DNA from 4 places in the Massilia sp. IC2-476 genome. Region 4 is predicted to be linked to each of the others. Evidence: predicted binding sites of a transcription regulator. Region 4 holds the regulator's gene; each other region holds the start of a gene.
What was found. The regulator LexA, encoded in region 4, represses DNA repair genes until DNA is damaged. The targets are predictions, from matches to a motif close to ACTGTATNNNNATACAGT.

Region 1 (7,643 bases), on a different contig from region 4:
CATGCACAACACCGCCAGCGCCGACGCACTCGCCAATACACGCGCCTGGGTCCGCATGCCTTCAGGAAAGCGCCTGGACCTGCTGAACCCCACTCCCTTCGACTGGGACGACGCCGACCTGGCCCTGGGCCTGGCGCGCACCTATCGCTGGGGCGGGCATTCGGCCTGGCCCCTCCCGCTCTCGGTGGCCCAGCACTCGATCGCCGTCATGCTGCTGCGCCGCGCCATGGCCCCGGCGAGCACGCCGGTGCAGGAATTGCGCGAACTGCTGCACGACGCCGAAGAAGGCCTGCTCGGCTTCGACGCGATCTCGGTGATCAAGCCCTTCCTGGGCGAAGGCTTCCGCGCCCTGACGCAGCGGCTCGAGCACATGGTCTTCCTGCGCTATGGGCTGCCGGCCTGGACCGACAAGGAACACCGGCTGCACAAGCAGGCCGACCGCCTCGCCGCGGCGAGCGAAGCGGTGCACGTGACCGGCTGGACCCGCGACGAAGTGCGGCGCACCCTCAAGATCCGCGCCGACGTGCTGGACCAGGACCCCTTGGCCGCGCATTACGGCTGCACCCCGTGGGAGCCATGGCCGCCCGGCGTCGCGGCGGAGCGCTTCCTGGCCGAACTCGAACGCCTCAAGCGCGAGGCCGGCCATGGCGCATGAGGACGCGATCCGACAGGCGGCCGCGCTCGTGGCCGCTGCCGACGGCTTGCTAATCGCGGCTGGCGCCGGCATGGGCGTGGATTCGGGCCTGCCTGACTTCCGCGGCACCGAGGGCTTCTGGCGCGCCTATCCGCCGCTCGGGCGCCTGGGCCTGGCCTTCCACGAGATCGCCTGCCCCGACGGCTTCGAAACCGACGCGCGCCTGGCTTGGGGCTTCTATGGCCACCGCCTGGCCCTGTACCGCGCAACAAGGCCGCACGCCGGCTTCGGTATCCTGCGCGCGATCGGCACACGCATGGCGCACGGCAGCTTCGTCTTCACCAGCAACGTCGACGGCCAGTTCCAGCGCGCCGGCTTCGCCCCCGATGCGATCGTCGAATACCACGGCTCGATCCACCACCTGCAGTGCACGCGCCCCTGCGTTGATGCCATCTGGCCTGCCGACAGCGTCGCGCCCAGCGTCGACATGGCGCAGTGCCGGCTGGTCTCGGCGTTGCCGCGCTGCCCGCGCTGTGGCGCGATGGCGCGGCCGAACATCCTGATGTTCAATGATGGGGCCTGGCTGCCTGACAGGAGCGAAGCGCAGATGGAGCGCTTCGCGCGCTGGCGCGCGGACCTCAAGCGGCCGGCTGTGATCGAGCTGGGCGCCGGCGTCGACATCCCCTCGGTGCGGCGCATGGCCGAAGCCCAGGGCATGCCCGTCATCCGGATCAATCCACGGGCAGCGGCGGTACGGAACGGTATTGCACTCGAGTTGGGCGCGCTTGCCGCGCTGCGTCTGCTGGCAGAGGCGCTAAACATTGATCCAAGTCAATCTACAAGCTAAGTGCTTGATCCTATTGAACATTCTTCAATATCCACAAGAACTGTGGATAAAGATGTGGAAAAGCACTACTTGACAAGCCGAAACTCCAGTAACGATGCGGGTTTCAACAAATTGCCCGTTCCGCAGGCAAAATGAAAACCTATAAAAATCAATGACTTGGTATAGCACTACTTTCGTGCAGTGTGCACTCCTACAGCAAATTCCTACAAAAGCGCCTCACGGGGGATAAGTCCCTAAAATGGGTCGATCTGCGCTCATTTCCACGCGTTCCTGGCGCGCTCCCTGACCAGCATGCGCACGCTCTCCGGTACCGGCTTGCGCAGCTGCTGGGAATCCGCATCGAGCCAGGTCGTTTCCTCGAAATGCTTGAGCATGGCCGGCGTGATGAAGCGGGTGCGCGCCGCATACACGTGACGGTCGCCCATCGAGGCCTGCTGCTTGATGAAGAAGCGGTGCGGCAGCACCAGCTGCAGGTGCTCGCGGGCGCGCGTCATCGCCACGTACAGCAGGCGCCGTTCTTCCTCGATGTCGTCCTGGTTCCCGGTACTCATGTCCGAAGGGATGCAGCCGTCCACCACGTTCAGCACGTGCACCGACTTCCACTCCTGTCCCTTGCTGGAGTGGATGGTCGACAGGATCAGGTAGTCGTCGTCGAGCAGCGGAGGACCCGCACGGTCGCTGGTGGCCTCGGGCGGGTCGAGCGTGATCTCGGCCAGGAAGCTCTCGCGCGTCGCGTGGCCGCCGGCAAGCTGGGTCAGCTGCTCGACGTCGGCGGCGCGCACCTGGGCGTCGTCGTACATGCGCTCCAGGTGCGGCAAGTACCACGCCTTGACCAGCTCGATGTCCGCCGGCCAGCGCAGGCCCGGCGTGCGCAGGCGCCGGTACAGCGCGCTGAAGGCGGCCCAGTCGTCCTGACTCTTGCCGGGCGCGCCGAAGGCCTCCACCGCCGCCGCCGGATCGGTGGCTTCGCCCACCGCGTCGAGCAGGCGGGTGGCGGTAGCCGGGCCAATCCCCGGGATCAGCTGGGCCACGCGGAAGCCCGCCATGCGCCCATTCGGATTCTGGGCGAAGCGCAGCACCGCCAGCACGTCCTTGATGTGGGCGGCTTCCAGGAATTTCAGGCCGCCGAATTTCACGAAGGGGATGTTCCGACGCATCAGTTCGAGCTCCAGCGCCGCGCTGTGGCTGGCGGCGCGGAACAGCACCGCCTGCGACTTCAGGGCGATGCCCGCCTCGCGATGTTCGAAGATGCGATTGCAGACCCAGCGCGCCTGCTGCGCTTCGTCCGGGATCAGCACCAGCTGCGGCTTCAGGCTGGACGCCTTGTCGGTCCACAGCGTCTTGGCATGGCGCTCCCTGCTGGCTGCGATGACGGCGTTGGAGGCGTCCAGGATCGTCTGGGTCGAGCGGTAGTTGCGCTCGAGCGTGATGAGCGCTGCGGGCTGGGTGAACTGCTTCGGAAAGTCGAGGATGTTGCGCACCGTCGCACCGCGGAAGGCGTAGATCGACTGGGCATCGTCGCCGACCACCATCACGCCCTTCCCGTCCGGCTTCATCCCGGTAATGATGGAGGCCTGCAGGCGGTTGGTGTCCTGGTATTCGTCGACCAGCACGTGGTCGAACAGCGCGCCGATCTCCAGCCCCAGTTCCGGGTCGGCCGCCATCTCGGCCCAGAACAGCAGCAGGTCGTCGTAGTCGAGCACGTTCTGCTCCTGCTTGGCGTCGACATAGGCGCCGAACAGGCGCTTGAGCTGCTCTTCCCATTCGCTGCACCAGGGGAAGGTGGACTGCAGCACCGACGCCAAAGGCTCGCGGCTGTTGACCACGCGCGAGTAGATCGACAGGCAGGTGCCCTTCAGGGGGAATCGCTTCTCCGTGTTCGACAGGCCGATCTCGTGGCGCACCAGTCCCATCAGGTCTTCCGAGTCGCCGCGGTCGTGGATGGTGAAGGATTCGTCCAGGCCAATGCGTCTCGCATACTGGCGCAGCAGGCGCGCGCCGATCGCGTGGAAGGTACCGGCCCAGGGCAGCGTGACCTGGGTCTGCGTCCCGCCCTTGCCGAGCAGCCGCTGCAGCACGCCGCTGGCACGCTGGCCCATCTCGCCGGCGGCGCGGCGCGAAAAGGTCAGCAACAGGATGCGCTGCGGATCGGCGCCCGCCCCGATCAGGCGCGCAACGCGATGTGCCAAGGTATTGGTCTTGCCCGAACCAGCGCCGGCCACCACCAGCAGGGGGCGCACATTGTCGGCGCCGACGTCGTGTTCGACCGCGGCGCGCTGTTCGGCATTCAGGCCGGCGAAGGGATCGTCGGTGGCGGGCTGGTCGAGGACGGCAGACATGGCAGGCAGAACGTGGAAATGCCATACTGTACATTTATCCAGTTCTCTTGTGCAAGTCGAAATTCGGCGCATTGCAAGTACGCGCACGATTGAAAGACGGATTTTCCTTTGATCAGGTCATGGATTACATGCAGAAGTCGTGCTAAGTAGTTAATACTTAAAAAGTTTTCCGGATATCCACAAAGTCTGTGAATAACTATGTGGAAAAGCGGGGGCTTGACATGCCAAACGCGGCCATCCGTGCGGCTTTCAACAATTTGCCTATTGGGAAGGCAGCCCCGATAGCCCCACAAATCAAGGGCTTACGTGGGCCTGTCGCATGCACGCCGCATAAAAATACAAAATTAATATCAGGAATTTTTTGTGCATAAGCCCGGTTCCCTGAACCACGGATGACCCGCACCGCGGGACGCTACGAGTCAGGCGAGCGCCTGGCCCGGGCTGAGCCGGCGTCGCGCAGGGTCGAGCAGCACGCGGGCGATGATGCGTCCATCGACGGCACGCGACTTGAGGTATTCGAGTGCGGACAGGGTGCCGGCAACGCGCATCAGGGCGATGGCGTCGTCCACGATGTCGCGCTGGCGCAGGTCGCGCCGGCTATCGGCGCTACTGGCGCCGTCTGGATTGCTCGGGGAGCTGCAAAGGGAATTCATCGTGCGCCTGACCTTTCTGGACGGAGGGGGTGCGGCTGCACGAAAGTATGGGGGAAGCGCGAACAATGTCAATATCTGATGCGAATCAATCCGTGCGTTCCCGCTTCGTGCTCGGCACCGCACGCGTGCCTGCGCTGCGCCGCCTCTGCCGGGCCGCGCCTACAATGGCCGCGCCAACAACCACTGCGAGGACTCCATGAGCATGCATCCCGATCCCGACCTGAATCCCGGCGATGAAGCGGAACCCGGCACGCCCGGCGCCGGCGAAGACGTGTGCGAAGACTGCGCCGGCAGCGGCAAGGTCGACGGCAAGACCTGCCCCAACTGCGGCGGCAGCGGCAAGGTCATGCGCGGCATTGGCGGAGGCTGAGCCCAAGGCCAATGGACAGGGCGCGCCAGGGGCGGTGATAATTTTCCGATGACTGCTTCGCCTTCCACCGCGCCGTCCGAGCGCTCCCGCCCCAGCTCGCTTGCCGACCTGTTTGTTTCCTTCACCGTCCTGGCCCTGCAGGGCTTCGGCGGCGTGCTGGCGGTCGTGCAGCGCGAGCTCGTCGAGCGCAAGCGCTGGCTGACGCAGGACGAGTTCATCGAAGACTGGGCCGTTGCGCAGATCATGCCGGGGCCGAACGTGGTCAACCTGTCGATCATGATCGGCGCGCGCTGGTTCGGCCCGGCCGGGGCGCTGGTCGCAGTGGCCGGTTTGCTGGTGGTGCCGCTGGCGCTGGTGCTGCTGCTGGCAGCCCTGCACGCGCGTTACGCCGCACATCCCATGGTCGCCGGCGCCCTGCGCGGCATGGCGGCGGTGTCGGCCGGGCTGATCGCGGCGGCCGGCCTGCGCCTGGCCACGGCGCTCGCCCGCAACCCGATTCCCCTGCCCTGGTCGCTTGCCCTGGTCGGCGCCAGCTTCGTGCTGCTGGCCTGGCTGCGTGTGCCGCTGGTGTGGGTGCTGCCGACCGTGGGCGGGTTCGGCTGCCTGCTGGCCTGGCGCCGCTTGCGCGCATGACGGCCCCGCTGGCGCTCGGCTGGCACGACTGGCTGAGCCTGCTCGTCCACTTCCTGATGCTGTCGCTGCTGCAGTTCGGCGGCGCGATCTCCGTCACCGCCGACATGCAGCGCTTCCTGGTGCAGGAGGAAGGCTGGCTGAGCCAGTCGCAGTTCAGCGACGCGATTGCGCTGGCCCAGGCCGCGCCCGGTCCGAACGTGCTGTTCGTGGCGCTGATGGGCTGGCACCTGGGCATGAACACCGGCAGCCTGGCCGCCGCCTTTGCCGGCGTGGCCATGACCATGGCTGCCATCCTGCTGCCCTCCTCCATCCTCAACTACCAGGTTGCCCAGTGGGGCCACCGCAATCGCGAGCGGCGCGCGGTGCGCGCCTTCCGCCTGGGCATGGCGCCGGTCGTGATCGGCATGCTGCTGGCGACCAGCTGGCTGCTTGCCGGCGCCGGTGCGCACCTCGCCGGCTGGCCCACCTGGCTGCTGGCGCTACTGAGCTGCCTGGTCATCTGGCGCACCCGCCTGCACCTGCTGTGGATGCTCGGCGCCGGGGCCCTGGTCGGCGCGCTCGGATTCGTCTGACTGGCAAGCATGCACCGCGCAGGGCATACTTGCGGGATTGACCACTCATCCAGCACAACCATGCCTGAACTGCTCAGCGAACATGCCTGCTTCGGCGGCCTCCAGCGTTTCTACCGTGTCGACTCGAAGGCGATCGGCCTGCCAATGCGCTTTTCCGTCTACCTGCCGCCCGGCGCCGAAGGCAAGCGCCTGCCGGTAGTGTTCTATCTCGCCGGCCTGACCTGCACCGAAGAGACTTTCATGATCAAGGCCGGCGCCCAGCGCATCGCGGCCGAGCAAGGGCTGATCCTGGTCACCCCCGACACCAGCCCGCGCGGCGCCGGCGTGCCGGGCGAGACCGATAACTGGGACTTCGGCGCGGGCGCCGGCTTCTACGTCGACGCGACGCAAGAACCATGGTCGCGGCACTACCGCATGTACAGCCACATCCTGGAGCTGCGCGAACTGGTGCTGGCGAGCTTGCCGGCCGACCCGGCGCGGGTAGGCATCTTCGGCCACTCGATGGGCGGCCATGGCGCCTTGATGATGGCGCTGCGCAATCCCGGGCTGTTCCGCTCGGTATCGGCATTTGCGCCGATCGCCGCGCCCGTGCGCAGCCCCTGGGGCAAGAAGGCCTTCGGCGGCTACCTGGGCGCCGATGAGGCAGCCTGGCGCGCGTACGATGCGACCGAACTGATGAGCGCGATGACGGAAGCGCCTTTCCCCGGCGGGATCCTGATCGACCAGGGCCTGGCCGACAAATTCCTCGCCGAGCAGCTGTATCCGGAAGCCTTCGAGGAAGCCTGCGCCCGCGCCGGCCAGCCGCTCACGCTGCGCCGCCACGAGGGCTACGACCACGGCTACTACTTCATCTCGAGCTTCGTCGAGGATCACCTGCGTTTCCACCGGCGCCTGCTGGGCTGAGGGCGCGACGCGACTACCGGACTCCATGGTCCGCAAAGGCGCTGATGCAGGCACATCGGCGCATCGCAGTGGCGCCTATACTGCCCGTCCCTGGCCGGGCGGGCAGCTGATTCACTACCGGCGCTGCCGCTCCAGCCGTTCAGCCACCAGCGCAGTCACCACGGCCTGCAGCACATGGACGGCCCAACGTTCGCCGGCCTTGCGTGGACCGGCCTTCACCTCGCCTTCCGTAATGCCGAGCACTGGTGCAATGCCGCCGATGTTCACTGCGTAGAGCGCGGAGCCGTACAGCACGCCTAACGCTGTCGGCGACAGGCCGGGAGCCCATTCCCGCAGTTTTGGCAAGGCTGCGCCGAACGCCGCGGATGCGCCGAGGTGGTTGGCGAATTCGACGACGCTCGTGCCAGCGTCTCCAATCACCTCGCGCGATCCGGTCGTGCGATCAATCCAGTCGACCGCGTCGCGGTCCAGGGTCTTGGTCAGCAGTCCGCTCTTGCGGCCTGCAAACATGAACGCGGTCGTCACGACGCCGGCAACGACTCCTCCCAACATGGCTGCTTTGTACTTTTGCATGAGGCTTCCGATCAATATGGTTCAGTAATGGAGTAGCGATCAAGCTCGCTTGGTTCTGGTCAGTTTTCACCATACGTCGGGGAAAGGAAGTCGATCGGTTCGGTGCTGCACCAATGCTG
Region 2 (7,643 bases), on a different contig from region 4:
TCGAAGCCGAGGTCGATCCGGTGCGAGAACGAGGCTTGTACCCAGTCCTGCACGGTGGCGCGCGCCAGCTGGGCCAGGTCGAGCTCCTCAAAGGCCAGGCCGGTGTGCGGCTGGTTCTCGGCGCGCGCCAGCGCCAGCAGCTGGTTGACCAGGCGCGTGGCCGACTCCGAGCTCTTGGCCAGCTGTTCCAGCGAGCGGTGGATCTCGTCAGGGTCGACCTGGCGCAGGGCCAGCTCGGACTGCATGCGCATGCCGGCCAGCGGCGTTTTCATCTGGTGGGCGGCGTCGGCGATGAAGCGCTTCTGCATCTCCACCGTCTGGGCCAGGCGCTCGAGCATGTCGTTGAAAGAGCCGACCAGCGGCGAAATCTCTTCCGGCACCTGGCGGGGGTCGATCGGCGACAGGTCGTCCTGGGGGCGGGCGCGGATGCGTTCCTGCAGCTCGGCCAGCGGCGACAGGCCGCGCGACAGGGCGAACCAGACCAGGGCCAGGATCACCGGCAGGATGATGAACTGGGGCAGGATCACGCCCTTGATGATCTCGTTGGCCAGGTGGGCGCGCTTGTCGAGCGTTTCCGCAACCTGTACCAGGGCCAGGCCGGCCGGTAGACCGTTGGCGCGCGCGCCCAGCGGATCGAGGCTGACCCAGGAATAGGCAACCCGCACCGGCGTACCGTGGATGCTGTCGTTGCGGAAGGCCACCGACCCATTGCGGGCGCGCTCGTCGGCGTTCATGCCGCTGTTGCCAGTGCGTGGCCGCGGCAGGTCGCGGTCGCCGTCGAGGTGGGCGCCGTCCGGGCCGCTGATCTGGAAATAGACGCTGTCGACGTCGTCGGCGCGCAGCACGTCGCGCGCGCTACCGGGCAGCTGCACCGTGGGCCGGCCGGCCACCGTGCGGATCTGCTGCGACAGCACGGTGACGCGGTCTTCCAGCGCGTCGTCGAAGGGCTGGTTGGCGATCGACTTCGCCACCAGGTAGGTAATCGCGATGCTCATCGGCCACAGCAGCAGGAGCGGGGCCAGCATCCAGTCGAGGATCTCGCCGAACAGCGAGTGCCGGATGTTCTCGTCGGGTTCCGGATTGGGCGGCACGTAGGGCGCCGGCTGTAGCGGCTGGAAGGGCGCGGGCGTGTCCTGTCCCGCCCCGGAGGAGGGCGGGTCCGTGAGGCCGGCGTCGCGCTCGTTCACTTGGGTTCTGGAGCCGGCGTGCGCGGGGCGTCGGAGTATTTCTCGAGGCAGTAGCCAAGGCCACGCACGGTGGCGATGCGCACGCCGCCGACCTCGATCTTCTTGCGCAGCCGGTGCACGTAGACCTCGATGGCGTTGTTCGAGACTTCCTCGCCCCATTCGCACAGGTGGTCGACCAGCTGTTCCTTGGACACCAGGCGCCCGGTGCGCGCCAGCAGCACTTCCAGCAGGCCCAGCTCGCGCGCCGACAGGTCGAGCATCTGGTCGTTGATGTAGGCGCTGCGGCCGACCTGGTCGTATACCAACGGGCCGTGGCGCACCACGGCCGGGCCGCCGCCGGCGCCGCGCCGGGTGAGGGCGCGCACCCGCGCCTCCAGCTCGGACAGGGCAAAGGGCTTGGCCATGTAGTCGTCGGCGCCGAGATCGAGGCCTTCGACGCGCTGCTCGACCGAATCGGCGGCGGTGAGGATCAGTACCGGCAGCAGCGAAGAGCGGGCGCGCAGGCGGCGCAGCACTTCCAGCCCGGACAGCTTGGGCAGGCCGAGGTCGAGGATCAGGAGATCGAACTCCTGGGTGGACAGGGCCGTATCGGCATCCTGGCCGTTCTTGACACAATCGATGGCGTAGCCGGACTGGCGCAGGGAACGTGTTAGCCCGTCGGCAAGTACGCTATCATCTTCGGCGAGCAGAATTCGCATGGGACCACCTTTGGTGTTTCGTTAGACCTCAAACAGCCCCTATTGTGTTTGATTTATCGCAACAATGCGAGTCTTGCAGATAACAACACCGCGACTTTTTTCGCTTGCATAAACTACTGGAGTTATATACAGTAGTGTCTTGATTTCGCTGATTAAACCACTGGATTTACATACAGTATTTTTATAGCGAAGACCTTGATTTGCGCGGTAGCGACCCTACCTTGCCTACTCCACAGCTGAAAGTACACCATGGACGACAAAAAAACCGCAGTAAACGCCGCTGAAAAGGGCAAGGCGCTCGCAGCCGCCCTGGCGCAAATCGAAAAGCAGTTCGGCAAGGGCTCGGTCATGCGCATGGACACCAGCGCACCGGTCGAGGAAGTGCAGACTGTTTCCACCGGCTCGCTGGGCCTGGACATCGCGCTGGGCGTCGGTGGCCTGCCGCGCGGCCGTATCGTCGAGATCTACGGTCCGGAATCGTCGGGTAAAACCACCCTGACGCTGCAGACCATCGCCCAGATGCAGAAGCTGGGCGGCACCTGCGCCTTCATCGACGCCGAGCACGCGCTCGACGTGACCTATGCGCAGAAGCTGGGCATCAACCTGGGCGACCTGCTGATCTCGCAGCCGGACACCGGCGAACAGGCCCTCGAAATCACCGACGCACTGGTGCGTTCGGGCTCGGTCGACCTGGTGGTCATCGACTCGGTGGCGGCACTGACCCCGCGCGCTGAAATCGAAGGCGACATGGGCGACTCGCTCCCGGGCCTGCAGGCGCGACTGATGTCGCAGGCGCTGCGCAAGCTGACTGGCTCGATCAACCGCACCAACACGCTGGTCATCTTCATCAACCAGATCCGTATGAAGATCGGTGTCATGTTCGGCAGCCCGGAAACCACCACCGGCGGTAACGCGCTGAAGTTCTACGCCTCCGTGCGCATGGACATCCGCCGTACCGGCTCGATCAAGTCGGGCGACGAAGTGATCGGTAACGAAACCAAGGTCAAGGTCGTCAAGAACAAGATCGCGCCGCCGTTCAAGGAAGCCCACTTCGACATCCTGTACGGAGAAGGCACCTCGCGCGAAGGCGAAATCCTGGATCTGGGCGCCGACAACAAGATCGTCGAGAAGTCGGGTTCGTGGTACAGCTATAACGGCGAACGCATCGGCCAGGGCAAGGACAACGCCCGCCTGTTCCTGAAAGAGCGTCCGGCACTGGCACGCGAAATCGAGAACAAGGTCCGTGCCGCCCTGGGCGTGCGCGAACTGCCGCCGGTGCTGGCTGCTGTCGAAGACAGCGGCAAGGCGCTGAAGGCAGTCGGCGAGTAATCGCTGGCCCTTGTAGCACATGCCGGCACCCCAGCTCAGCCTGAAAGGACGCGCGCTTCGATACCTGTCGATGCGCGAACACAGCCGGCTCGAGCTGGGCCGCAAGCTGGCCCGTTATGCCGAGGAGGGCGATGACGTGGAAGCCCTCCTGGATTTCCTCGAGAAGAACAACTGGCTGTCGCAGGAAAGGTTCGCCGAATCCCTGGTCAACAGGAAGGCGGGCCGTTTCGGCAACAGCCGCGTGATGGCCGAGCTGCAAAGCCACGGCCTCAAGGGCGAAGCGTTGGAAGAAATCAGGTCCTCGCTTGCCGACAGCGAAACAGCGCGTGCCAGGGAAGTCTGGCAGCGCAAGTTCGGTACCGTCGCCGTCGATGCGGCCGAGCGTGCCAAGCAGATGCGCTTCCTGCTGCAGCGTGGGTTCTCCCAACGCGCTGCGCGGACCGCGATGCAGGGCGCTCCCGACGACGACGAGCTGTAAGCAGGCGCTGTAGAAGATCCACTGGCGCCTGCTGCCGAGACGAGCCGGCCTGGCCCCAGGCTGCTCCGACGATATGCCAGGCTTGGCCGCAGGCCTGCTGTATCACCCTTCAATTTCCGTGCTCTCTATATAGTAGAGAAGCCTTGCTCCGGCGCCAGCGTGGAGCGTCATCTCCGATATGCCCCGGCATATTCCTCAACGGACGATGGCGCTGCACGCTGGCGCTGTGCGTTTACCGCTGCCTCGTAGGGTGGGCGGCTCCACCGTAAACGCCGAACAGGCACGACGCTCCCGCCGCCCACGCGGTAAACGATGGCGCAAGCTCATCAATTGGTCCAACAGCTACGCCGACATGTCCAACCACATGCAACATTGGCCACTCAACAAGAAATCCGTGGAATGTAGTTTCCAGATGGCAAAAACATCTCTGTTGCAGTGCAACCGACAACGCCCTGTGCTAAACTTTCACGGTTTAAGCAGCGCCGCATGAGCGGTTGTTGTCGTAGAAGCTACGTCAACGTGCATGACGCACACTGGCTGCACCACTAACCGCCGCGCAAGCGGCATTGGTTTTTATGCCCCTGTCTCCTCCCGTATCGCGCTCGCTCCGGCATACGCGCGCCATCACCGTCGAAGCCTATGCGCGCGACGATGGCCTGTGGGATCTGGACGCCAGTATCCGCGACGTCAAAACCCGTGACATCGAGCTCGGCTCGGGCACCCGCCCGGGCGGTATGCCGGTGCACGACCTTAAACTGCGTGTCACCATCGACCGCAATCTGACCATCGTGGACGCCGAAGCCGCGTCCGATGCCGTTCCGTATCCCGGTTTCTGCGAGACGATTGGCCCTGCTTACAAAAAGCTGGTCGGTCTGTCGCTGATGACCCACTTCCGGCTGCACCTGAAAGATCGCCTCTCGGGCGTGCTCGGCTGCACCCACCTGACCGAATTGGCCCAGGTGCTGCCCACGGCAGCGCTGCAGGCCTACGCCGACGACGTGTTCGATACGCGCGGCGGCGCCGAAGACAACTCGGCCGAACGGCCCTTCGAGCTCGACCGTTGCCATGCGCTGCGCAGCGACGGACCGGCCGTGGCCACCTACTATCCCCGCTGGTCCATCAAAGCCGTGTCGGGTTAGGATTCGATGTTTGTCATTTTTTGTAACTCAACCGTATTTCTAATTCAGTAATAGAAGAAGGGAAGCCAGCATGAAGATCCATGAGTATCAAGGCAAAGAGATCCTCCGAAAGTTCGGAGTGACCGTTCCGCGCGGCATTCCGTGCATGACGGTGGACGAGGCGGTCAAGGCTGCTGAAGAGCTGGGCGGCCCGGTCTGGGTCGTCAAGGCGCAGATCCACGCAGGCGGCCGCGGCAAGGGCGGCGGCGTCAAGGTTGCCAAGTCGCTGGAACAGGTCAAGGAATACGCCGACCAGATCATGGGCATGCAGCTGATCACGCACCAGACCAGCCCGGAAGGCCAGAAAGTCCGCCGCCTGCTGATCGAAGAAGGCGCTGACATCAAGAAGGAACTGTACGTTTCCCTGGTGACCGACCGCGTCACCCAGAAGGTCGTCCTGATGGCCTCGTCGGAAGGCGGCATGGACATCGAAGAAGTCGCGCACAGCAACCCGGAAAAGATCCACAACGTCGTGATCGAACCGTCGATCGGCCTGACCAATGAGCAGGCAGACGACATCGCCCGCAAGATCGGCGTGCCGGAAGCGTCGGTGGTCGACGCCCGCACCAACCTGCAAGGCCTGTACAAAGCCTACTGGGAAACCGATGCCTCGCTGGCCGAAATCAACCCGCTGATCCTGACCGGCTCGGGCAAGGTCATCGCCCTGGACGCCAAGTTCAACTTCGACTCGAACGCCCTGTTCCGTCATCCGGAAATCGTCGCCTACCGCGACCTGGACGAAGAGGATCCGGCTGAAGTCGAAGCATCGAAGTTCGACCTGGCTTACATCTCGCTCGACGGCAACATCGGCTGCCTGGTGAACGGCGCCGGCCTGGCCATGGCGACCATGGACACCATCAAGCTGTTCGGCGGCGAGCCGGCCAACTTCCTCGACGTCGGCGGTGGCGCGACTGCAGAGAAAGTGACCGAAGCATTCAAGATCATGCTGAAGAACCCGGGCCTGAAGGCCATCCTGGTCAACATCTTCGGCGGCATCATGCGCTGCGACGTGATCGCCGAAGGCGTGATCACCGCATCGAAGGCTGTGTCGCTGCAAGTGCCGCTGGTCGTCCGCATGAAGGGCACCAACGAAGACCTGGGCAAGAAGATGCTGGCTGACTCCGGCCTGCCGATCATCTCCGCAGACACCATGGAAGACGCAGCGAAGCAGGTCGTTGCCGCTGCCGCTGGCCAAGCCTAATTCGCGAAGGAATACAAAATGTCGATTCTGATTAACAAAGACACCAAAGTCATCACCCAAGGTATCACCGGCAAGACCGGCCAGTTCCACACCCGCATGTGCCGCGACTACGCGAACGGCCGTGAAGCCTTCGTGGCAGGCGTGAACCCGAAGAAAGCTGGCGAAGACTTCGAAGGCATCCCGATCTACGCAACCGTCAAGGAAGCCGCATCGGAAACCGGCGCAACCGTGTCGGTGATCTACGTTCCGCCGGCAGGCGCTGCCGCTGCGATCTGGGAAGCCGTCGAAGCCGAGCTCGACCTGGCAATCTGCATCACCGAAGGCATCCCTGTCCGTGACATGATGGAAGTCAAGGACCGCATGGCGAAGGCCGGTTCGAAGACCCTGCTGCTGGGCCCGAACTGCCCAGGCCTGATCACCCCGGACGAGATCAAGATCGGCATCATGCCGGGTCACATCCACCGCAAGGGCCGTATCGGCGTCGTGTCGCGTTCGGGCACCCTGACCTATGAAGCAGTCGGCCAGCTGACCGCCCTGGGCCTGGGCCAGTCGTCGGCAGTCGGTATCGGCGGCGACCCGATCAACGGTCTGAAGCACATCGACGTGATGCGCATGTTCAACGACGATCCTGACACCGACGCAGTCATCATGATCGGCGAGATCGGCGGCCCGGACGAGGCGAACGCTGCTCAGTGGATCAAGGACAACATGAAGAAGCCGGTCGTCGGCTTCATCGCTGGCGTCACCGCGCCTCCGGGCAAGCGCATGGGCCACGCCGGCGCGCTGATCTCGGGCGGCGCCGATACCGCGCAAGCCAAGCTGGAAATCATGGAAGCCTGCGGTATCAAGGTCACCAAGAACCCGTCGGAAATGGCTCGCCTGCTGAAAGCGATGCTGTAATTCACGGACTGTAAGGTCGACGAAGACGGGGAGCGCAGGCTCCCCGTTTTTTTTCGCCCGTACCGCCAGGGTTGGCACAGCAGTATTTCTCCAGAACATGCCAAATTGCGTTACGAAAACTGTCCAGGTGACAAAATTTGGCCAGCTTGGATGACAAATTTTGTCACTCATCAAGCCAAAACTTGAGCTGGCACGCTGTTTTGTTAGCTCGGTACTAATAAAATCAGCATTTTTCGGGCTGGCACACCGCTTGCATATAAGAAAGCGTGGCAACAAGCAGTAACCCAACAACCCCTGAATCACCACCCTGGAGAGATAGAAATGAACTTCAAACAAATGCAAACCAAAAAAGCTGAAGGCGGCTTCACCCTGATCGAATTGATGATCGTCGTTGCGATCATCGGTATCCTGGCAGCAGTCGCAATCCCGGCTTACCAGAACTACACCGTGAAGGCCAAGATCGGCGCGGCCCTGGGTTCGGTTGCTTCGCTCAAGACCGCTGTCGGTGTCTGCGCTCAAGAAAACGGCGGCGCAGTGACCAGCTGCACTACTGGTGAACAAGGTATCCCGGCCTTCACCGCCACCAAAGAAATTGCGTCGGCAGAAGTTGAAGGCGGCACGATCACCATCACCCTGGGCACCGGCATCGCTTCCGGCGTTGATGGCGAAACC
Region 3 (7,643 bases), 150 kb from region 4:
GACACGCGGCCCGCGCCTCGCGCAGCAGGCCGCAGCCGCCGTGCTAGCCGAACAGCCCGTGCAGGTACCAGCGCGGCTCGGCATCCTCGCCCGACCCGACGATGCGCTCGCGGTAGATCCAGTACAGCGTATGGTCCTGGCCTTCCGCAATGAAATAGTCCCGGGTTTGCGTGTCGCTCCACCAGCCGGCCTCGATGCGCTCAGGCGTCGAGGCCACCTTGAGCGGCGAACCGTAGAAGGGTCGGTGGTTGCGTATAAGCAGCGCGATCGGCTTGGCCAGCAGCCAGCTCGGGCGCGGCAGGCTGGACACGTCCGGCGGCAGGCGCGCCGCAGCCTGCGCCGCACGCTCGGCCTTCTGCTGCACCGGCACCCATTCGTTAGCGACCTCGGGCCGGTAGTCGGCCTGCGGCAGCGCCTGCAGCACGTTGTCGGCGCCCAGCCGCGCCACCAGCAGCTCGAGCATGCGCATGCGGTCTTCCTCGCTGCCGCCCGGCTCGGGAAACAGCGATTCGGTGGGCGGCGCCATCGCCCTCACCTGCCGCGCCTCCAGGCCGAGGCCGATGACCGGCGCCGGCAGCTCCTGGCGGGCCAGGCGTTCCTTGAGCAGGCGCACCAGGTGCTCGTCGCGCCAGCTCGGCTCGGCCAGGGCGATCTCGAGCGGCGTGGGCGGCATCCCCACCCGTCCGCGCTCGTGTTCCATCAGCAGCGTGATGCGCTCGACCGCAAGCTGGCGCGCGCACAACCAGCCGACCAGCTGCAGCACCAGGTGACGGGCGCCGGCCAGCAACAGATCGGCCTGCTCGATGCGGTCGAACAGTTCCAGCCGGGCGCGGAAACTCTCGGGCGGCGCGACCCATTCGAACAGCTCGGGACACATGCCGTAGGCGGCGTCGAGGGTGTCGAGCAGTTCGCGCCCGCAGCGCCGTTGCAGGCCGGGGCGCGGCAGGCGCCGCAGCTCGCCCAGGCGCTCGCAGCCGATGCCTTCGAACCAGGACATGTAGGGCCGGGCCGGCGGCAGCAGCGCCACCGGCAAGTGTTCCAGGCGGCGCTCGAGCGAGGCCATGCGCAGCGCACGTCCGCGGCCCTGCCGCTGGCCATGGGCAAGCCGGTTGGCGCCGGCGCGCGCCAGCAGCCAGGCCGCGCGCGCCGTCGGCGCACAGCTGATGGAGGCCGTGAAGCCGAGCGCCTGCAGGCTGGCGCGCACCCGTGCGCACAGGGCGCGGATGCCGCCGAACAGGCGCAGGCTGGCGCCGATGTCGAGCAGCAGCGTCGCTTCCTCGGCCAGCGCGACCTGGGGCGTGAATTGCAGCATCGCCAGCGCGACCGCATCGAGCGCCTCGGCTTCGCGCGCGGGGTCGCGCTCGTGCAGGCGCGCCTCGGGCATGAGCATCAGCACGCCGCCGCGCCGCATGCCGCGCCCGACGCCGGCGGCGCGTGCCAGCGGCGAGACCGCCAGCACGCGCTCCTGCTCGAGCACGACGCTGCCCGCGTCATTGCACCAGTTGGGGCTGAAGATTTCGAGCGCCAGCTGGGGTAGGGACAGGCCGATCCACAAACGCATGTCGTTGCAGGAGAGAAGAAGCAAGTGGTAAACCAAGCGGCAGGAACAGCGGCGCATCGCGCTGCGGCCCCCGGCGCTTGACGAAGTCGATGTGCACGCCGCCGGCCGCCGGGCGCAGGGCCAGGCGCAGCGGCGCGGGCGAGGCATCCTGGGCCGCGGCCAGCGGGCGCAGCATGAAGAACAGGGTTTCGCCGGCCTGGGCCGCCAGGTGCAGGCGGCGCAGGCTTTCGCCGCGTGCATGGTTGGCCCAGAACAGCAGCGCGCCGCAGCTACCGCTGCGCAAGACCTGCTCGGCCGCCCACAGCGCGTCGGCACTGCGGCTGGTACGCAGCCACAGCAGTTGCGAAGGTTGCAAACCCAGCGCAGCCAGCGCCAGGGCCTGGGGTGGATGGGGCGGCTGCAGCAGGACGATGCGGCGTTCGGCGCAGGCCTGCAGGGCCGGGCGCAGCAGGCGCATCTCGCCGATGCCGGGCTGTTGCTGCAGCAGTTCGACGAGGGTGCCGACGGGCCAGCCGCCACCCGGCAGCTGGGGCGACAGCGCCGCATGACCGGTGTCGATGCAGCGCGTGCCGGAGCGCGCCAGCTGCGAGGCGCGCCACAGCGAAGGGTGCAAAGCCTCCGGCGCAGCCAGCGGGGATACCCCCGGTGTGGATGAGCAATTCATATGGGTTGGCAAACAAATACTGTATAAACGTACAGTACTCGTTGAGCCCGGGTTTGGCAAGGTGTATTCATTTCGGCCATACCAGTTGGGTGATTGGTATTGACAGAAGCTAAAGGTGCTCTCTGCCCGACAATCCAAGGCCGTCGCTGCGAAACATGGAATAATGCGGCTTCGTCCATTACCATCCAGACAATGCGCAATCTGTCTCCCGCACGCCACGGAGTCCATCCGTGACCACGCTCCAGCTCACCGGCGCCATCCTGTTCGCGATCGCCCTCGTCCATACCTTTTCCACCAAGCTGTTCCATTCGCTCGCGCGGCGCCATCCGCGCCATGCCGGCCTGTTCCACCTGCTGGGCGAAGTCGAGGTGGTGTTCGGTTTCTGGGCCTTCGTGCTGATCCTGGCCATGGCGCTGCTGGCCGGCGGGAGCGAGGCCATCCGCTATGCGGAAACGCGCCAGTACACCGAGCCGCTGTTCGTGTTCGTGGTGATGGTGATCGCTGCCTCGAAGCCGGTGCTGGACGCCGTGCGCGACCTGCTCGCCCTGCTCGCCCGCCTGGCCCCGGTGCGCACCGAGGTGGCGCTGTGCTGGCTCGGCCTGGCGCTGGTGCCCTTGGCCGGTTCCCTGATCACCGAGCCGGCCGCGATGACCCTGGCGGCCCTGATGCTGGCGCCCCAGGTGTTCCGTCCCGGCATTCCGGAATGGATGAAGTACGGTGCGCTGGGCGTGCTGTTCGTCAACGTCTCGATCGGCGGCACCCTCACCGCCTATGCCGCGCCGCCGGTGCTGATGGTGGCCGGCACCTGGGGCTGGGACAGCGCCTACATGGCCGCCACCTTCGGCTGGCGCGCCGCGCTGGCGGTGTGCATCAACGCGACGGTCGTGACCCTGCTGCTGCGCCGCCACCTGGCGCCTGGCGCCGTGGTGGAAGATGTCCGCATGCCGGTCATCGTGTCGCTAGTTCACCTGCTGCTGTTGGCGGGCGTGGTGCTGCTGGCGCACCACCCGGTGCTGTTCATCGGCCTGTTCCTGCTCTTCCTCGGCTATACCCAGGCCTACCCCAAGCACCAGTCGCCGCTGATCCTGAAGGAAGGCCTGCTGGTCGGCTTCTTCCTGGCCGGGCTGGTGGTGCTGGGCGGCATGCAGCAGTGGTGGCTGCAGCCGCTGGTCTCCAGCCTGGAGCCGACCGCGCTGTTCTTCGGCGCGCTGGCCCTGACCGCAATCACCGATAATGCGGCACTGACTTACCTCGGTTCGCTGATCGAAGGCCTGTCCGAGCACGCCAAGTACATGCTGGTGGCCGGCGCGGTCGGCGGCGGCGGGCTGACCGTGATCGCCAACGCCCCCAACCCGGCCGGCGCCGCCCTGCTGCGCGAGGGTTTCAATGACGGTTCGATCGGCATGGGCGGGCTGTTCCTGGGAGCGTTGGGGCCGACTTGTGTAGCGGCGCTGATGTTCCTGATCTAACTAAAAGACGCGCGGAGGGTTTGATGGACGACGACATCCTGATTCACAAGGCCGGCACGATCGAACGCTGCTGCCGGCGCGCGCGGGAAGAGTACGAAAAGGACCCGACCACGTTTGTTACCGACCTGACGCGCCAGGATGCGGCCACCCTCAACGTGATCCGCGCCTGGGAAGCGGCCATCGAGATGGGCGACTACGTGATCGGCAACGCCAGGCTCGGCCTGCCGCACGACGAGCGCGAAGTCATCACCCTGCTGGCCGAGCACGGCTGGATCCAGCCCACGCTGGCCGAGGACCTCAAGCGTACCGGCGAATTCTGCCGCGCCGAATGGGATTACCAGGAAGCGCCGCTGCCGGCCCTGGTGACCATCATCAAGCGGGGGCTGGATGATTTCACCCTGTATGCCCAAGCCCTGGTCGCCGGCGCCGCCAGCGTGGAAGGAAGGTCGGGAGACCAATAATGGTGCAGGGCAAGGATATGCTGTCGACCTGCTATACCATGTTCGAACAGCTAGGCAAGCCGCTCGAGCACCTCAACGATCCCTGCCGCAGCGCTATCATCGTCGACACTGCTCTCGGCATCATTGGCAATGGCGGATTTCAGTATTTTTTCGAGGCAAATTTCTCGGACAATCCCGACTATGGGATCTTTGTCGACGCATTCCAGCGCGTCGGCTTGAACGAGATCGCGCAAGGTCTTGCCGCCCTGCTTGCAATGTTTCCGTTCGAAGCGCCACACCAGTCTGCTGAACGGCGCCAGCGCTTTCTCGAGGCTAGTTCCGACGAATTCGAACAGGCCATGCAGCGGCTGGAAGATCTCATCTATGCCCGCAAAGACCTCGACTCTGTCGTGGAAGATTTCCTCAAGCGTTCAAGGGCAGCATAAGCCCCGGCCTCACGCCTGGGGTTCGTGCACGTCGTCCACCGTCACATCCTCGGCGGCGATCTTTTCATCGGCCAGCGCATGGTCTTTCTCGTCCGCGACCAGTCCTTCCTGGCCGGCGCCGTGCTTGCTGTCATAGGTCAGTTCGACCAGCATCGGGAAATGGTCCGAGCCGAAGGACGGCAGGCGCCGGATGAAGGACAGCGTGAAATGCTCGCTGTGGAACAGGTGGTCGAGCGGCCAGCGCGCGAACCAGAAGCCGGCATGGAAGGTATTGAACATGCCGCGTCCGATGCGCGGATCGAGCAGGCCGCTGATCTTGCGGAACAGCCGGGTCGTGGTCGACCACGCCACGTCGTTCAGGTCGCCGGCGACGATCACCGGCGTCGCCAGGCCGGCCTCGGCCACGCTCTTGGCCACCACTAACAGTTCGGCGTCGCGCTGGGTCGATTCCATGTGCTCGGTCGGGCTCGGCGGCGTCGGGTGCAGGAAGTGCATGCGCACCTTGTGCCCGGACGGCAGCACCACAAGGGTGTGCATCGAGGGGATGTCGTCCTCGACCAGGAACTGGATCGCGCTGTCCTCGAGCGGATAGCGCGAATACACGTGCATCCCGTACAGGTTCTCCAGCGGGCACTTAAGCGAATACGGATAGTCCTTTTCCAGCACATCCAGCCTTTCCTGCCACCATGCATTGGTTTCCAGGGTGACGAAGATGTCCGGATTGTGCACACGGATCAGGGTGATCAGGCCTTCGGCATTCCGGTTCGGCATCAGGACATTCGCAGTCAGGATGCGGAACTGCCGGCTGCTGTCGGCGATCACGGCGGGCTTCACTTCACGGGGATAGGCTTTGGTATAGGGAATGATCCACCAAGCCTGGTAGGCCAGGCAGGCGGCATTCGCCACCAGCAGCCAGTGGAAATGGCTGTCGCGCCAGTCGAGGAACACGAACTGCCCGACCAGCACCGCCAGCGACAGGATGGCCAGCTGCAGGCGCGGGAAATCGAGGTCGCGGATCCACCACCCGGTACATCGCAACAAGGGCAGCAGCGTCGCGAGGACGATGACGGCAACCAGGGTCACGAAGGTAGGCAGCAGCATGGCGATCTCAAAGTCGGTTATGGCTCATCAATACAATGCCTCGAATATGCTCCTTTCCGGCGTAGCCGTCTGTGCGTTAGCGTGCGTATGCGCGCTAAGTAATATGGTGCATTCTGGAAATTTGTAAGAATTCTTTTCAGTTTGGCCGTAACACTTGAAACTTTTGGCAGAGGCCGTAATCTCACCCTTAACCGAACTCCAGAGGCGGCCCTATGAATACCATTCACATAGCACAAGCGAGACATTTCCCGAAACGCCGGCCAGGACGCAAGCAGCGCGTCAATGTCTATCCGCTGCTGGGCTTGCTCCTTGTCGCGCTAGCGGCAGTGCTCGGTTACGGCGCCCTCTACTTCCTGCTCTGGGGCTGACGCCCCCCTCCGAACAGCCAGATTCATTCGCCCAGCTTGACGACCAGCTTGCCGAAATTGCGCCCCTGCAGCAAATCGATAAAGGCGGCCGGTGCCCGCTCCAGGCCCTCGACAATGTCCTCACGGTAGCGCAGTGAGCCGTCGGCAATCCAGCCCTGGGCTTCCTGCAGGAAGGCAGGCCGCAGGTTCGCAAATTCGCGCTGGATAAAACCGCGGATCGTCAGACTCTTCTTCAGCACGTCGCGCATCACGAGCGCCAGGCGGTCCGGTCCCGGTTCGGCCTGGGGCAAGGCGTTGTACTGCGAGATCAGGCCGCAGACCGGCACCCGGGCGAAATCGTTCAGCAGCGGGAACACCGCATCGAACACCTTGCCGCCCACGTTTTCGAAATAGACGTCGATGCCTGCCGGGCAAGCACTGGACAGCTGCTGTGCGAAATCAGGCGCGCGGTGGTCGATCACGGCGTCGAAGCCCAGCTCATCGCGCACAAAGGCGCACTTGTCCGGCCCGCCCGCAATGCCGACCGCACGCGCGCCCTTGATGCGGGCAATCTGCCCCACCGCCGAGCCCACCGCGCCGCTAGCCGCGGCCACCACCACGGTTTCGCCCGGCGCCGGGCGGCCGATCTGCAACAGGCCGGCCCAGGCCGTAAAGCCCGGCATGCCGAGCACGCCGAGCGCGGTGCTGGGTGGGGCCGCGGCTGGGTCGAGCTTGCGCAGGTCGGCGCCATCCGAGAGCGCATAGCGCTGCCAGCCCGAATGCGACAGCACGATGTCGCCCACGGCGTAGCCATCCAGGCGCGAAGCGACCACGCGCGCCAACGTACCGCCTTCCATCACAGCGCCGATCTCGACCGGTTTGGCATAGGACTTGGCATCGTCCATCCTGCCGCGCATGTAGGGGTCGAGCGACAGGTACAGGACTTCCAGCAGCAGCTGGCCCTCAAGGGGAACGGGGATAGGTTCGTCCACGATCCGGAAGTTTTCAAGTCGCGGCAGGCCCTCGGGACGGGAAGCGAGCAGGACCCGCTGGTTCATGGCTTGTGTCATCGGCACCTCCTGGTGGTTACGTACTCGCCCCGAAATCAATGTGTTTTTGGCTGCCATAACCGGCGCGCTGCTGCGTTGGCTCCTGCTTGCAGTGCTCGCACTGCGGCGCACTCGCCGCCTTGCATCACATCGGCAAGCCGCACCTCCGGTTCTGTTTGCCAAAACTCACATTGATTTCTTGTCGAGTACTTAGCAAAAGGAACATGCTACGCCGGATCGCGGATTCTTTCCGGAGCCACCCCAGGATGAGCCATTACAAGAACTTACAGATTTAGCTCGACAGCCGCCTTCTCAAGGGTTCGCGCGGCTTGTACCATAGGCGCCATCCGTCCGATCTCATCGAAAGACACATCATGAACACCAGTACTTTCTCGCGCGCCCTGTGCCTGGCCGCTTTCGCGCTCGCCTGTGCCGCCCCAACCCAGGCCACCAGCCTGACCTCCTCCGCTTCCAGCGCGGGTTCGGCCTCGTCCGGCAGCATTTCCGATTCGATCGGCGCTTCCAGCAACAGCTCTAGCGGCGACGACCGCGTGGCCGCGGGCGAC
Region 4 (7,643 bases):
CAAGGACATCGACGCCGTGATCGCGCCCCTGAAGGGCATCGTCGACCACTGGTGCGTGACCGCGCTGCCGTCGCCCCGTTCCGCGCAGCCGGAACAGCTGGCGGAAAAGCTGGCGGCCCTGGCGCCTGCGGGCGCGAAACCGGACGATTTTTCCGTCACCGCCTTTGCCTCCCCGGCGGAGGCCTATGCGAATGCCGTGAGCCGGGCAGGGGAGAATGATAGAATTGTGGTCTTTGGCTCGTTCTACACGGTCGCCGGCGTGATGGCGGCCCGAAAATCCTCTCTTCACTGAATAAAAACGCATGGGCTTGTTCTCGTTCGGTAGCAAAAACAAGCAAGACACGGTCCGGGACAGCGGCCACTTCGTCAAGGACGACGATGCCGCCTACGGGCAGCAGGCCCGCTCCAAGCGTGCCTCCCACGCCGGCGAAGGCGCGACCCGCGGCCGCGGACGCGCCGGCAACGATCCGATCCTCCCCGAGAAGAAGCGCGCGCGCCGCCGCCTGGTAGGCGCGATCGCGCTGGCCCTCGCGGCCGCGGTCGGCCTGCCGATGCTGCTCGATTCCGAGCCCAAGCCGCTCGGCACCGACATCGCCATCAATATCCCGGCCAAGGACAAGGCGGCGCCGCTGCCGGTACCCGCCGCAGCCACCGTCGATAGCGGCGAAGAGATTGTCGAACCGGAAGACACACCCACCGCCCAGGCGCAGGAAACCGCACCGGTCGCGGCCCCGCCGGCCGAACCGGCGCCGATGCGCAGCGTCGACACCACCCGTACCGAAGCGCCCAAGCCTGAACCTGTGAAGCTGGAACCGAAGCGCAAGCCGGAGGCTGAAACGCATCCGAAGGCCGCCGATCTGGAAGCGAAGAAGCTCGACAAGCCGGCCGCCAAGCCGGTGGAAGTGAAACCGCGCCACGAAGACGCCGCACGCGCCCTGGCCATCCTGGAAGACAAGCCGGCCGCCAAGGTCGCCGCCGGCCCGGCCCAGAAGTACGTGGTGCAGGTGGCCGCACTGGCCACGCAGGAAAAGGTCAACGAACTGCAGAGCCGCCTGCGCGCGGCCGGCGTGTCCTCGTTCACCGAGAAGTCGGGCGACCTGATCCGCGTGCGCGTGGGACCGTACAGCAAGGAAGAGGGCGAGAAGATCCGCTCGAAACTGATCGGCATGGGCCTGTCCGGCAGCCTGGTGCCGCTCTGAACGCACGAACGGAAGGTTGCAGGGCGTGACGATTTTCGACTACCTGGTGCTGTTCGTGCTGGTGTCGTCCGTCATCATTTCCACCTTGCGGGGACTGGTGAAGGAGATCCTGTCGCTGCTGGGCTGGATCGTCGCCTTCGTGGTGGCGAACGCCTACGGCGCAAAGCTGGCGCCGATGCTGCCGGAGTTGCTTCCGGGCGAGACCGCGCGCCTGATCATGGCCTTCGTGCTGCTGTTCCTGGGCGTGCGTATCCTGATGGGCCTGCTGTCGCTGGCGATTGGCGCCCTGATCACGGCCACCGGGCTGAGCCTCGCGGACCGCGGCCTCGGTGGATTGTTTGGCTTGGCGCGCGGCATTGTAATCGTGCTTGCCGCCGTCATATTGAGTGGGATGACTTCCATCCCGCAACAGGATTTCTGGAGGAACGCGTTGCTGTCGCCCATGGCGGAAACCGGCGCGCGCACGGTAAAACCATTTCTCCCAGCTGCCATGGCGCAGCATGTGAATTTTTGATTCGTTTTTGACATTTCTGTAATCAGGCAGTCCAGCTTTAGGAGCGCACCATGTGTGGCATCGTCGGCGTCGTCTCGAACAATCCCGTCAACCAGCTTCTCTATGACGCCTTGCTGCTGCTGCAGCACCGCGGACAGGACGCGGCGGGCATTGCAACCAATCACAGCAGCATGTTCTCGATGTACAAGGCCAACGGCCTCGTGCGTGACGTGTTCCGCACCCGTAATATGCGTTCGCTGCAGGGCAATACCGGTATCGGCCACTGCCGCTACCCGACCGCCGGCTCGTCGAGCGAGGAAGAGGCGCAGCCCTTCTACGTCAACGCACCGTTCGGCATCACCCTGGCCCACAACGGCAACCTGACCAACCAGGCCCAGCTCAAGGAAGAGCTGTTCAAGAACGACCGCCGCCACATCAACACCGATTCCGACTCGGAAGTGCTGCTGAACGTGCTGGCCCACGAGATCCAGGAAGCGGCCGACGGCTACAACCTCGACAAGGAAGCCGTGTTCAAGGCGGTGGCCGCGGTGCACCGCCGCGTGCGCGGCGCCTATGCCGTGGTGGCGCAGATCGCCGGCCACGGCATGCTGGCCTTCCGCGACCCCTTCGGTATCCGTCCGCTGTGCCTGGGCGTGAACGAAGGCGAGCATGGCACCGAATACCTGGTGGCCAGCGAATCGGTGGCGCTGGAAGGCCTGGGCTTCCGCTTCGTGCGCGACATCGCGCCCGGCGAAGCGGTCTTCATCGACAACGACGGCAACATGTCGCAGCAGCAGTGCGCCGAGAACCCGTCGCTGAACCCCTGCGCCTTCGAATACGTGTACCTGGCGCGTCCGGATTCCGTGATCGACGGCGCCTCGGTCTATGCGACCCGCCTGCGCATGGGCGAGTACCTGGCCGACAAGATCCGCAAGGAGATCCCGGTCGAGGAAATCGACGTCGTGATGCCGATTCCGGATTCCTCGCGTCCGGCCGCGATCCAGCTGGCGCTGAAACTCGGCGTCGAATACCGCGAAGGCTTCATCAAGAACCGCTACATCGGCCGCACCTTCATCATGCCGGGCCAAGGGATGCGCAAGAAGTCGGTGCGCCAGAAGCTGAACGCGATCGCGTCCGAATTCAAGGACAAGAACGTGCTGCTGGTGGACGATTCGATCGTGCGCGGCACCACCAGCCGCGAGATCGTGCAGATGGCGCGCGACGCCGGCGCCCGCAAGGTCTTCTTCGCCTCGGCCGCGCCGCCGGTGCTGTACCCGAACGTGTACGGCATCGACATGCCCACCCGCGACGAGCTGATCGCCCACGGCCGCACCGTAGAAGAGGTGTGCCGCGAGATCACCGCCGACCGCCTGGTCTACCAGGACGTCGATGCGCTCAAGAAGGCGATCTCGGACGTCAACCCGGCCCTGAAGAACTTTGAGGCCTCGTGCTTCGACGGCGTCTACGTGACCGGTGACGTGACCCCGGAATACCTGGACCGCCAGGAGAGCGCGCGCCACAGCCCGAAGAAGAACCAGGTCGAGGATCCGGTGCGTACGCAACTGAACCTGAACACCCCGGCCGTGACCGAGTAATGGAGCGACAAGCGCGATGAGCGATCAGAAGTTCGGTTTCACCACGACGATCCTGCACAACGACCGCCGCAAGACGATCGAGCAGGGCTCGCTGCACAAGCCGGTGCACACCTCGGTCGCCTTCGGCTACGCCGACGCGCGCCAGCTGGCGTCGGTCTTCCAGGGCAAGGAGCCGGGCTTCCGTTACGGCCGCCAGGGCAATCCGACCGTGGGCGCGCTCGAGGACAAGATCACGAAGATGGAAGATGGCGTTGGCACCATCTGTTTCGCGACCGGCATGGGCGCCATCGGCGCGCTGTTCCAGGCGCTCCTGAAGGCGGGCGACCACATCGTGTCGTCGTCCTTCCTGTTCGGGAATACCAACAGCCTGTGGCAGACCGTGGCGGGGCAGGGCGTCGGCGTCGATTTCGTCGACGCCACCGATGTGGCCAAGGTGGAAGCGGCCTTGACGCTTGAGACGCGCATGGTGTTCGTCGAGACCATCGCCAACCCGCGCACCCAGGTGGCGGACCTCGCCCGCATCGGCCAGCTGTGCCGCGAGCGCGGCATCCTCTACGTGGTGGACAACACCATGACCACGCCCTACCTGTTCCGTCCCAAGGCGGTGGGCGCGGGCCTGGTGGTCAATTCGCTGACCAAGTCGATCGGCGGGCATGGCAATGCGCTCGGCGGCGCCCTGACCGACACCGGCCTGTTCGACTGGAGCGCCTACCCGAACATCGCGGCCAACTTCCGCAAGCAGCCGGCCGCCAACCAGGGCCTGGCCCAGTTGCGCGCCAAGGCCTTGCGCGACTTCGGCGCGGCGCTCGGCCCGGAGGCGGCGCACCACATCGCGGTGGGCGCCGAGACCCTGGCGCTGCGCATGGAACGCACCAGCAGCAATGCGCTGGCGCTGGCGCAGATGCTGGAGGCGGATGAGCGGGTCTCGGCAGTGCACTACCCGGGCCTGCCTTCGCATCCGCAGCACGGCATCACGAAGGAGCTGTTCCGCGCGGGCGGCTCCTTGATGAGCTTCGAGCTGCGCGAGGATATCGACTGCTTCGACTACCTGAACCGCCTGAAGCTGGGCATCCCGGCCAGCAACCTGGGCGACACCCGCACCCTGGTGATCCCGGTGGCGCACACGATCTTCTTCGAGATGGGGCCCGAGCGTCGCGCCAGCATGGGCATCGCCGAATCCCTGATCCGGGTGTCGGTGGGCATCGAGGACACGGACGACCTGCTGGCGGACTTCCGCCAGGCGCTGGAAGCGTAAACACGACGGCAGCTACGGCTGCCGTTTTTCATTCAGCGGTTGAGCGGCACGGCACATTACCGCTATCATGGGACTCCATTCCCATCGGTATCACGTCTATGAAGACCAAGCTGTTCCTTGCCTCCCTGCTGCTGTGCGGCGCCGCCTTTGCCGGCGAGCTGGAAGACGCCAACGCCCTGTTCGAGAAAAAGGACTACGCGGCGGCGCTGAAGATCTATACCAAACTGGCCAATGCCGGTAACCCGGACGCGCAGCAGGCGCTCGGCCAGATGTACTGGTACGGCGAAGCGGGGCAGGTGGATGAGGCGAAGGCCGAGGCCGTGTTCAAGAAGGCTGCCGCCAAGGGCAACAAGGTCGCGATCGCGTCCCTCGAGCTGATGGACCAGCGCGTCAAGCGCCGCAAGGAGATCGATTACTGGATCAGCGGCTACGATGGCGAAGACCTGAAGTCGGGCGAATTCCGCTGCACGGCGCCGCGCATCCCGGCGATGTCGAAGATCAACGCCGACATCGACCGCATCGGCGCCGCCATCAACACCTGGCAGGATTGCTACAACAAGTACGTCACCAACCTGAATGCGGCCTCGCCGCTCACCAAGCGCGTGCCGGAAGACATCCGCAAGCTGATGAAGAAGGACGAGCTGGAGAAATCGAACGCCCACCTGGAGCAGCTGCAGGCCAACCTGTCGGAGGAGGCCAAGGTGAGTTCGAAGCTGATCCTGGCGGACTTCGAAGCCTGGCGCAAGGCGACCGAGGCTTATGTCTCCGAACACAACAAGATGGTCAAGACCAACAGCTCGACCCTGTTCAAGGACAAATAAAAAGAGCGGGCCGTGCCCGCTTTTTTTACGCTCGACTAACAAAACCCCGAGGGCAAGGCGATGCAACGCAGCCATCGGGGGAATTGTTAGTGCCAGCTGCGCATCAGGCCGACTGCGAGGCCCTCGAGCGCGAACTCGTCTTCCGGCGTCACCTGGATCACCTTGAAGTCCGGGTTTTCCGGCAGCAGCTCGACCAGGTTGCCGGTCTTGCGGTAGCGCTTGACGGTGACTTCCTCGCCCAGGCGGGCGACGACAATCTGACCGTTCTTGGCGCTGTCGACCTTCTTGACCGCCAGAAAGTCGCCATCGCAGATGCCGGCGTCGCGCATCGACCAGCCCTTGACCTTCAACAGGAAGTCGGGGCGCGCCGAGAACATGGCGGTGTCGACGGAGTAGGTGGCTTCGACGTGTTCCTGCGCCAGGATCGGCGAACCGGCGGCGACGCGGCCGACCAGCGGCAGCGACATCATCAGGTTCGGAGGCGGCATCGGGATCTGCTCGACGGAGGCGCCGACGAGGCGGATACCGCGCGAGGTGCCCGGCGAAATCTCGATCGCGCCCTTGCGCGCCAGGGCTTGCAGGTGTTCCTCGGCCGCGTTGGCCGACTTGAAACCCAGCTCGGCCGCGATTTCGGCGCGGGTCGGCGGGAAACCGGTATTCTCGATCGCTTCCTTGATCAGGTTAAGGATCTGTTCTTGCCTTGCAGTGAGCTTGAGCATGGGTGTTATACGGCATTAGTTGTAAGAGCAGACTGTATTTTTGTACAGTATTCCGCAATGCGCAAGGGCAAACGCGGGAAAAGTGTAAAAAAATTGTGCAATCCGGGTCCTCCGACTGCCAAAGTGTGGCGGCGTGTACGCAGGTACTTGGCGGACAGGCAAGGTCTCCTTCCATCCCAAACCACACCCCGGCTTCCCAACTGCCCGCTTTTCCGGCTATAATCGTGGGCTTACCCCTTCCCACACTCGTCTTGACGCCGAGGTGGGCATTTGTTTAAACGTCCTTAAGGAGTGTTGCATGCGTCATTATGAAATCGTTTTTATCGTCCACCCGGACCAGAGCGAGCAAGTTCCGGCGATGATCGAGCGTTACAAGACCACGGTGACCAGCCGCGGCGGTAACATCCATCGCGTGGAAGACTGGGGCCGTCGCCAGATGGCTTACCAGATCCAGAAGCTGCCGAAAGCCCACTACATCTGCATGAACATCGAGTGCGACAACGAGACCCTGGTCGAGCTGGAAACCGCATTCAAGTTCAACGATGCCGTCCTGCGTCACCTGACCGTCAAGATGAAGAAGGCCGAAACCGCACCGTCGCCGATGATGAAGTCGGTCCAGCGCGAAGACGCAGCCAAGAGCCACCGCGCAGAAGCAGCAGCCGCTGCCCCGGCCGCAGCTGCCTAAGTTTTTTCCAGGAATTAACGAACCAAGTAAAGCATCGCAGTGAATCAGTTCCAGCTCATCGCGACCATCGCGGAGCGAGACGTACTGCGATTCACCCCGGCCGGCGTCCCCATCGTGGGCGCCATCCTGCAGCACAGTTCGCAGCAGGTCGAAGCCGGAGTGGCAAGACTGGTCGAGTTTGAAATGCCTGCGCTCGGCGCGGGCGAGATTTCAGGCAGGCTGGACAGCGCCGAACTCGGCGCCGCCTACCGGTTCGAAGGATTCCTTGCACGAAAAAACCGCAACAGCAAAGCCTTGGTGTTTCACATCATTGATTTCAGTGCCGCCTAAAACGGCCAATTTAGATTAGATACAGGAGCCTCGAAATGGCATTCGGTAAAAAGTTCGACAAAAACAAAGCTAAAGAAAAACTCAAGCGCAAACAGCAGAACCCGCTGTTCAAGCGCAAGAAGTTCTGCCGCTTCACCGCCGCAGGCGTGGAACAGGTGGACTACAAGGACGTCGACACCCTGAAGGACTTCGTCCAGGAAAACGGCAAGATCATGCCGGCACGCCTGACCGGCACCAAGGCGCACTACCAGCGCCAGGTCGACACCGCCATCAAGCGCGCACGCTACCTCGCGCTGCTGCCGTACACCGACCTGCACAACGCTTAAGCGTCGGCACGTCAGTCAGTTATCCTGGAGAAAAAATATGCAAGTTATTCTGCTCGAAAAAGTTGTTAACGTCGGCAACCTGGGCGACGTCGTCAAAGTCAAGGACGGTTACGCACGTAACTTCCTGATCCCGCAAAAGATGGCACGCCGCGCTACCCAGGCTGCTGTGGCCGAGTTCGAAGTCAAGCGCGCCGAACTGGAAAAAGCAGCAGCTGAAAAG

Region 1: a site for LexA is predicted at 3,846-3,863, ahead of LK539_RS17625 (ATP-dependent helicase). Genes of this name have one in related genera too.
Region 2: a site for LexA is predicted at 2,045-2,062, ahead of recA (recombinase RecA). Genes of this name have one in related genera too.
Region 3: a site for LexA is predicted at 2,244-2,261, ahead of imuA (translesion DNA synthesis-associated protein ImuA). Genes of this name have one in related genera too.

Annotation. Positions count from the first base shown of each region.
Region 1 covers NZ_JAJFER010000006.1:323,014-330,656, reverse strand. Annotated here, with positions in the region: gene LK539_RS17635 (phosphohydrolase) at 2-655, shown strand; gene LK539_RS17630 (Sir2 family NAD-dependent protein deacetylase) at 645-1,481, shown strand; gene LK539_RS17625 (ATP-dependent helicase) at 1,736-3,820, opposite strand; gene LK539_RS17620 (hypothetical protein) at 4,240-4,473, opposite strand; gene LK539_RS17615 (hypothetical protein) at 4,670-4,843, shown strand; gene LK539_RS17610 (chromate transporter) at 4,892-5,476, shown strand; gene LK539_RS17605 (chromate transporter) at 5,473-6,048, shown strand; gene fghA (S-formylglutathione hydrolase) at 6,109-6,951, shown strand; gene LK539_RS17595 (hypothetical protein) at 7,066-7,524, opposite strand.
Region 2 covers NZ_JAJFER010000005.1:302,992-310,634, reverse strand. Annotated here, with positions in the region: gene LK539_RS15600 (sensor histidine kinase N-terminal domain-containing protein) at 1-1,187, opposite strand, end outside; gene LK539_RS15595 (response regulator transcription factor) at 1,184-1,885, opposite strand; gene recA (recombinase RecA) at 2,135-3,214, shown strand; gene recX (recombination regulator RecX) at 3,234-3,692, shown strand; gene LK539_RS15580 (DUF2889 domain-containing protein) at 4,268-4,831, shown strand; gene sucC (ADP-forming succinate--CoA ligase subunit beta) at 4,902-6,071, shown strand; gene sucD (succinate--CoA ligase subunit alpha) at 6,090-6,971, shown strand; gene LK539_RS15560 (pilin) at 7,293-7,643, shown strand, end outside.
Region 3 covers NZ_JAJFER010000001.1:451,845-459,487, forward strand. Annotated here, with positions in the region: gene LK539_RS02095 (DNA polymerase Y family protein) at 44-1,561, opposite strand; gene imuA (translesion DNA synthesis-associated protein ImuA) at 1,491-2,225, opposite strand; gene LK539_RS02105 (putative Na+/H+ antiporter) at 2,456-3,694, shown strand; gene LK539_RS02110 (DUF86 domain-containing protein) at 3,718-4,155, shown strand; gene LK539_RS02115 (DUF4375 domain-containing protein) at 4,155-4,580, shown strand; gene LK539_RS02120 (endonuclease/exonuclease/phosphatase family protein) at 4,590-5,681, opposite strand; gene LK539_RS02125 (hypothetical protein) at 5,894-6,049, shown strand; gene LK539_RS02130 (NADP-dependent oxidoreductase) at 6,073-7,098, opposite strand; gene LK539_RS02135 (hypothetical protein) at 7,452-7,643, shown strand, end outside.
Region 4 covers NZ_JAJFER010000001.1:297,883-305,525, reverse strand. Annotated here, with positions in the region: gene folC (bifunctional tetrahydrofolate synthase/dihydrofolate synthase) at 1-292, shown strand, start outside; gene LK539_RS01460 (SPOR domain-containing protein) at 303-1,199, shown strand; gene LK539_RS01455 (CvpA family protein) at 1,225-1,713, shown strand; gene purF (amidophosphoribosyltransferase) at 1,764-3,287, shown strand; gene LK539_RS01445 (cystathionine gamma-synthase family protein) at 3,304-4,542, shown strand; gene LK539_RS01440 (tetratricopeptide repeat protein) at 4,641-5,363, shown strand; gene lexA (transcriptional repressor LexA) at 5,450-6,082, opposite strand; gene rpsF (30S ribosomal protein S6) at 6,381-6,767, shown strand; gene priB (primosomal replication protein N) at 6,807-7,097, shown strand; gene rpsR (30S ribosomal protein S18) at 7,133-7,423, shown strand; gene rplI (50S ribosomal protein L9) at 7,461-7,643, shown strand, end outside.